2 regions of the Bradyrhizobium genosp. SA-4 str. CB756 genome follow, and region 2 is predicted to be linked to the other one. Evidence: riboswitches for the same ligand, from Rfam matches in the RefSeq annotation. Region 2 holds a riboswitch; the other holds the start of a gene.
The links. Region 2 has a riboswitch for cobalamin ahead of BRAGE_RS0122340 (DUF1636 family protein). Riboswitches for the same ligand answer to the same signal wherever they lie in the genome.

Region 1 (3,405 bases), 190 kb from region 2:
GCAATCGGACCAGCCTTCCAGCGCATGCTTGGTCGCATGGTACCAGGCACCCAGGAGGGTGTAGATCTTGCCGCCCATCGAGGTGATGTTGACGATCGTGCCTGCGCGCTTTTCGCGCATCTTCGGCAAGAGAAGCTGCGTCAGGCGAGCGGCGCCGAACAGGTTCACCTCGAACTGGTAACGCGCTTCGTCGATGCCGACCTCCTCGACGGGACCGTAGAGGCCGAAGCCGGCGTTGTTGACGAGCACATCGACGCCATCCACCTCGCGCAGGATGGCATCGACCGTCGCCTGGATGTCGGACTCGCTCGAAATGTCCATTCTCAGGGACCTCGCCCCGAGCTCGACGAGATCATCCATCTTGTCGACGTGCCGCGCGGCGACGAAGACCTGGAATCCGTCCTTGATAAGACGCCTTGCGATTTCCTTGCCCATGCCGGAGGACGCTCCGGTGACGAGCGCCGTTCTCTTCGACTTGTCGAACATTTCAACCTCTCTTCGTTCCTGTCTTATCCTGCGGCCTCCGTGGCAGGAATTGACTGACCAAGCGCGCCAATAGACTTGCATAACACGCCAATCCTGACGACCGATTTGGGCCGCTGTATTCCCAAGAAAAAGCGCGGTACCAGCGACCGCGCTTTGGCAAGACAGTTCGGGCCTGGCGGAAATCCGTTCAGCCGCGAGCGCGGTGGAATGTGCGGGTTTGTCCCATCGCGGGCAGCCCGAGATAGCCTCGGAGGTGCATCTTGCCGTCCTTGACGGTGGCCTTGCAGTTGTAGGTGCGGCCGGACGAGGCGTCATAGATCGTGCCGCCGCCCCACTCGCCATCCTCCCAGCGCAAGCCGGCGATGAAGACAATGTTCTTCAGCGACCGCGCACGCAGCGCGGGATCGGGGTTCTTGGCGTCCTTCTTGAAGGTCACGTTGTCCGCCTCCACGATCTCGTTGCCGTAGAGCATGCGCGCCTGGAATTCCGTTCCGCTCCTGAACATGTCGAGCTTCACCGTGCCGTCGTCCGCCTCCCATGTCCCGACGATCGCATCGGGGACTGGCACCTCGCCGTGCGCCATCGAAATCTGTCCGATGTTCACGGCTGCCATCAGCAGGAAGATGGCGGATCGACGGGAGTGAAGCGACGTTTGCATGGTGCGTTCCTTGGTTTGCGGTTGGGCGAGCGATCGAAGCGCTCGCAGGTCTCGCAAATGTCTCTAGATTTCGGGAACAGCGTTTGCAGCGGCAGAAGGCGCCAGCGGAATTGCGCCGCGCGCCAATCGATGCCGGCGCGAATTTGGATGGTCGGGCAAAACAGCCACACATGGCCATTATCGAAGGTCGGGCCAATCGACGGGTCCCCTTCGGATATTGACGGCTTCATCGCCAGCTGCCAGTTTCATGATCGGTAGTGTCCGCAAGGACTATTCAAGGGAATGCGGTGCGTCCGTCTCGACGGACAATTCCGCGGCTGCCCCCGCAACTGTAGGCGGATAGCCGACGACCAAACGAACCACTGGAGCCCCGTTCGGGCCTCTGGGAAGGCGGTCGAAGGCGATGACCCGCGAGCCAGGAAACCTGCTGCCAGCCATGAGTCACGCGCGAACGCATTGGGCGGGGTGCCCCGATGTCGGACAAGTAGCCGCTGCATCTGCCGCCTGGGGCGAAGGTAGATGACTAAGGCAACCGCGGTGACAGTTTATTTGCGTCGCCGCAGAGCGTTGTCGTGCAAACTCTTCATTCTCGTGCCGGCGTTGCGCCAGGCTATTCACGTGTTTTCCTGATCTCCCTGCTCTCTTCCGTGTCGCTGTCGGCGGCTGCGATCGCGCAGAGCGTGGACCGTGACAAGCCGCCCGTGGAGATCGGTCCAGTGACTGTCTCCCCGTCCACACCGAGGACGGCGCCTGCAATCAGCCCGGGCAACCAAAAGCCTCGGACCGCCCGCCGGGCCACGGGGCGAAGACCGACAGCACCGATCGCTGCAAGGCCCACCAACCCGCCCGCCGGCGACACGACACCGTTGAACACCGCCGCCGTCGCCGGGGTCTCCTCTCGCCTCGGCATTTCGGCCCGGGAGACGCCGGCGACCGTCGAGGTCATCAGCCAGCAGACCATGCAGGACCTGGGCATCCGGACCACCACCGACGTCGCAAAGGCGGCAGTCGGCGTGACTGGCGGCGATGCGCCCGGGGCACCAGCGATCTTCTCGATGCGCGGCTTTTCCGGCGATCAGCTCAACACCCTCTACAACGGCATTCCGATCGGGCCGTCGACCATGACCGGCCGTCCCATGGATGTCGCGGGCCTGCAGCAGGTCGAGATCATCAAGGGACCGGACTCGCTGGTGGCAGGTCTTGGCGCAACCGGCGGCGCCGTCAACTACGTGACCAAAGCGCCGCATACCGGTCCGATCGTCAACGAAGCCTTCACCTCCTACGATTCCTTCAACGGCTATCGCGCCGGTTATGGTTCGGGCGGCTCTACGCTGATCGATGGCCTCGACTACCGCTTCGACATCAGCCATTTCAACGACAAGAGCTTCATCGAGGACAGCTACTCCAGGCTCAGCAATGTCTCGGGCCAGCTGAATTATCGCGTCAACGATAGCCTGAAGGTCTGGGGCGCAGCCGAATACAGGCAGGACAAGGACCGCTTCTACTGGGGCACGCCGATCGTACCGGCGAACGGGCCGGGCATCGTGCCGACGAATGGCATCGTCTCGGGGGTCTGGAGCAACTATTACCTCGGCGGCGGCACGCCAGTCCCGCCGACGATCGACGCGCGTACGCTGACCACGAGTTACAACGTGCTCGACAATCACAGCGGCGCCAGTGAGCTCTGGCTGCGCAGCGGCTTCCAATGGGACATCACCAACAGCATCTCGCTGCGCAGCCAAGTCTACGGCTATGACGCGCACCGGCACTGGTTCAACAACGAGATCTCGTCGTTCGACCAGACTGTCGGCAACTTCGCCGGCGCGCAGAGCATCTATCGCGAGCGCCTGGCGCTGGATCACGCGCAGCGGCTCTACGGCAACATCACCGACCTCACCGTCAATTCCAGCATTGGCGGAATGGACAACCGCTTCGTCGCGACCGTGGCGGCGAGCAACAACCAGTTCAACGTCTCGCAGGACACGCTGTTCTTCAACGACTACGTCGACCTGCTCAATCCCGACCGCGGGCCCTACGGCCCTCGCAGCGACGAGAAGATCTACACCCGCGTCAACACCGCCTCGTTGTCGTTCGAGGACCGGCTCAAGCTGACCTCGACCTTCGCGTTGATCGGCGGCATCCGGTTCGAGGACATCAAGCTGGACCGGACCCGCTTCTTCCCCGACGGCACGCTGGAGTCCGCGAAGGGGTATCCCTTCTCGACGACGTTCAATCCCGTCACCGGCCGCGTCGGCTACACC
Region 2 (3,405 bases):
GCGACGGCAGGCTGCTACGGCCGCGCCGCCAGCCCGCCGCGAATGCGGCAAGGTCGGAATCCGAGTACGAGAGCACCACGAGATCGGCCGGGTCCTGGCCGATGTCTCTTGGCGTCGCGGTCTCCTCGAGACCCCGGCTCTCGCGGAAGACGACGTGCATCAGACTCCCAATCCCGCCTTGATCGCGGCCTCATCGATATCGCCATGCTCGCCGATCACGACGAGCTTCGACTGCCTGAGACCCGCGCCCCAGGGCTTGTCGAACTGGTGGCGCACGCGCTCGCCGACGGCCTGAAGCAGCAGGCGCATCGGCTTGCCCGCGACCGCGATGTAGCCCTTGGCACGCAGCACGTTCTGCTCGCGCGCCAGCCTCTGCACCGACGCAACCAGCGTATCGACATCCGCAACCTCCGGAAGATCGATCACGACGGAGGCGAAATCATCGTGCTCGTGCTCCTCCTCGCCATCGTGATGCGACGGGCGCGCGGCAAGATCGTTCTCGGCGGCGGCGCCGAGCCCGAGAATGACGCGCGCGTCGATCGCACCGTCGGTGACGGGCAGCATCGGCACGCGGCGCGGCATCTCGGCGGCGATCGCGGCCTTGGCGGCTTCAATGCCGGCGCTGCCGGCGAGATCGGCCTTGGTCAGCAGCACGATATCTGCGCAGGCGATCTGGTCCTCGAACACCTCCGAGAGCGGCGTCTCGTGATCGAGATTTTCGTCCGCGGCGCGCTGCGCTTCGACAGCCGCCGGGTCCGGCGCGAAGCGACCGGCGGCAACCGCCTCGGCATCGGCGAGCGCGATCACGCCGTCGACGGTGATGCGCGAGCGGATCTCCGGCCAGTCGAATGCTTTCAGCAGCGGTTTTGGCAGCGCCAGGCCCGAGGTCTCGATCAGGATGTGATCGGGCCGCACCGGGCGCGCCAGCAACTGCTCCATGGTCGGAATGAAATCGTCGGCAACGGTGCAGCAGATGCAGCCATTGGCGAGCTCGACGATATTCTCCTCCGGGCAGTTGGCATCGGCGCAGGATTTCAGGATCTCGCCGTCGACGCCCTCGCTGCCGAACTCGTTGACCAGCACGGCGAGCTTCTTGCCATTGGCATTGCTGAGCAGATGCTGGATCAGCGTCGTCTTGCCGGAGCCGAGAAAGCCCGTGACCACCGTGACAGGGACTTTTGCGAGCGAGTTCATTCGGCGGCCTCCGGCAACACGGCAATGGGGGGAATGCGGGCAAGCGACTGCTTGCGGAAGATTTCGGGCCGGCTGCGCCACGGCACGAGGCCGTCGGGCGCGGCCGCATAGGCCGCGGCGCCCGCGACCACGTCCTGCGCGTTCGCATCCGACAGGCGGCCATAGACATAGGACCAGCGGCCGGGCGCGCTGAGCGCGACCGAGCAGCCCTGGCTGCATGCAGACAGGCATTCGACGGGAACCACGTTGACGCCCTCGGGCACGCCGGCCTCGAGGATCGCGCCATGCAGGCGCTTGCCGGGTGTGGTCTCGCCTTCGCCAAGCGTCTGGCCAGCGCGGCAGGTGATGCAGACGTGAAGTGTGACGGTCATCGCCTCTTCCAGAATAAACAGCGGGAGGCGAAGAGGCACACGGACCATTCTCGTGAAGGCCCGTTTCCCCGTCGCGGAACACCCCGTCCGCCGGTCCAAAACTCGTCCGCGCTGGCAGGTCTCCCGGCTTGCGGAGCAGGGTTTTGGCCCTTCGATCCCCGCCTTCCCGATCCCCTAGGGGATCAGTGGCTTCGGGCATCTCTCCGGTCACGGTCGCGGGGGCGGCTGCATTTTGGACCCAAATCTTGCCGATTCGGACCCTATCGCATTCCCTCTTCGCCTGTCATAGGACAGGAACCAGTGCCGGGCCACCATTTGCCCCCGGCCGCCTCTTGTCAAGCCGAAGGACCGGGACCGATGACGCCAGAACCGGATACCCAAACCACTGAGGAAACCGACGCCCGCCACGCCCAGAAAATGGCGAAGAAGAAGGCCGCCCGCGACAAGATCATGGCGACCAAGAGCGGCGAAAAGGGCCTGATCATCGTCCACACCGGCGCCGGCAAGGGCAAGTCGTCCTCGGCCTTCGGCATGATCGTCCGCTGCGTCGCCCATGGCTTCCCCTGCGCTGTCGTGCAGTTCATCAAGGGTGCCTGGGATACTGGCGAGCGGCGTCTGCTCACGGGCCATTTCGGCGAGCTCTGCCAGTTCCATGCCATGGGCGAAGGCTTCACCTGGGAAACGCAGGACCGCGCCCGCGACATTGCCGCCGCCCGCGCCGGCTGGGAGAAGGCCAAGGAGCTGATCCTCGATTCGAACCTGCGCATGGTCGTGCTCGACGAGATCAACATCGCGCTGCGCTACGACTATCTCGACATCGCCGAGGTCGTCGACTTCCTGACCTCGAAGCCGCCGATGACGCACGTCGTGCTCACCGGGCGCAACGCGAAGGACGAGCTGATCGAGATCGCCGATCTCGTCACCGAGATGACGCTGGTCAAGCATCCCTTCCGCTCCGGCATCAAGGCGCAAGCCGGCGTCGAGTTCTGAGCGCGATGGCACGCGCACTGATGATCCAGGGGGCCGGCTCGGACGTGGGCAAGTCGCTCATCGTGGCCGGCCTCGCGCGCGCCTTCACACGGCGGGCCTTGCGCGTACTTCCCTTCAAGCCGCAGAACATGTCGAACAATGCGGCCGTCACCGTCGATGGCGGCGAGATCGGGCGTGCGCAGGCGCTTCAAGCGCTCGCGGCGGGCGTCGAGCCGCACACCGACATGAACCCGGTGCTGCTGAAGCCCGAGACCGATGTCGGCGCGCAAATCGTCGTGCATGGAAAACGCATCGCCACCGCGCGGGCGCGCGAATACGCCGCGATGAAGCCCTCGCTGATGGGCGCGGTGCTGGAGAGCTTTGAGCGGTTGAAGGCGCGCGCTGATCTGGTGCTGGTCGAAGGCGCGGGCAGTCCGGCCGAGGTGAATCTGCGCAAGGCCGACATCGCCAATATGGGCTTTGCGCGCAAGGCCGACGTGCCGGTCGTGCTCGTTGGCGACATCGATCGCGGCGGCGTCATCGCCCAGCTCGTCGGCATCAGGACGGTGATCGACCCCGACGATGCCGCGATGATCCAGGGCTTTGTCATCAACAAGTTCCGCGGCGATCCCACGCTGTTTGACGACGGCTACAGGCTGATCGAAGAGAAGACTGCGTGGCGCGGCCTCGGCGTGCTGCCCTGGTTCGCCCGCGCGGGCGAACTGCCGGCCGAGGACGCGCTGGGCCTCAGTGATGCGCGCAAGCCCGGCCAATGCAAGATCGCGTGCCTCGCGCTGTCGCGCATCGCCAATTTCGACGATCTCGATCCACTCAAGCTCGAGCCAGGCGTCGATCTCCTGATGGTGCGCCC

Region 1: another riboswitch for cobalamin. It lies ahead of BRAGE_RS0123275 (TonB-dependent receptor); the one in region 2 lies ahead of BRAGE_RS0122340 (DUF1636 family protein).

The regions. Positions count from the first base shown of each region.
Region 1 covers NZ_KI421499.1:4,750,980-4,754,384, forward strand. The annotation lists gene BRAGE_RS0123265 (oxidoreductase) at 1-486, opposite strand, end outside; gene BRAGE_RS0123270 (DUF2147 domain-containing protein) at 674-1,144, opposite strand; cobalamin riboswitch at 1,383-1,590, shown strand; gene BRAGE_RS0123275 (TonB-dependent receptor) at 1,717-3,405, shown strand, end outside.
Region 2 covers NZ_KI421499.1:4,556,442-4,559,846, forward strand. The annotation lists gene cobN (cobaltochelatase subunit CobN) at 1-160, opposite strand, end outside; gene cobW (cobalamin biosynthesis protein CobW) at 160-1,194, opposite strand; gene BRAGE_RS0122340 (DUF1636 family protein) at 1,191-1,565, opposite strand; cobalamin riboswitch at 1,662-1,882, opposite strand; gene cobO (cob(I)yrinic acid a,c-diamide adenosyltransferase) at 1,923-2,555, shown strand; gene BRAGE_RS0122350 (cobyric acid synthase) at 2,561-3,405, shown strand, end outside.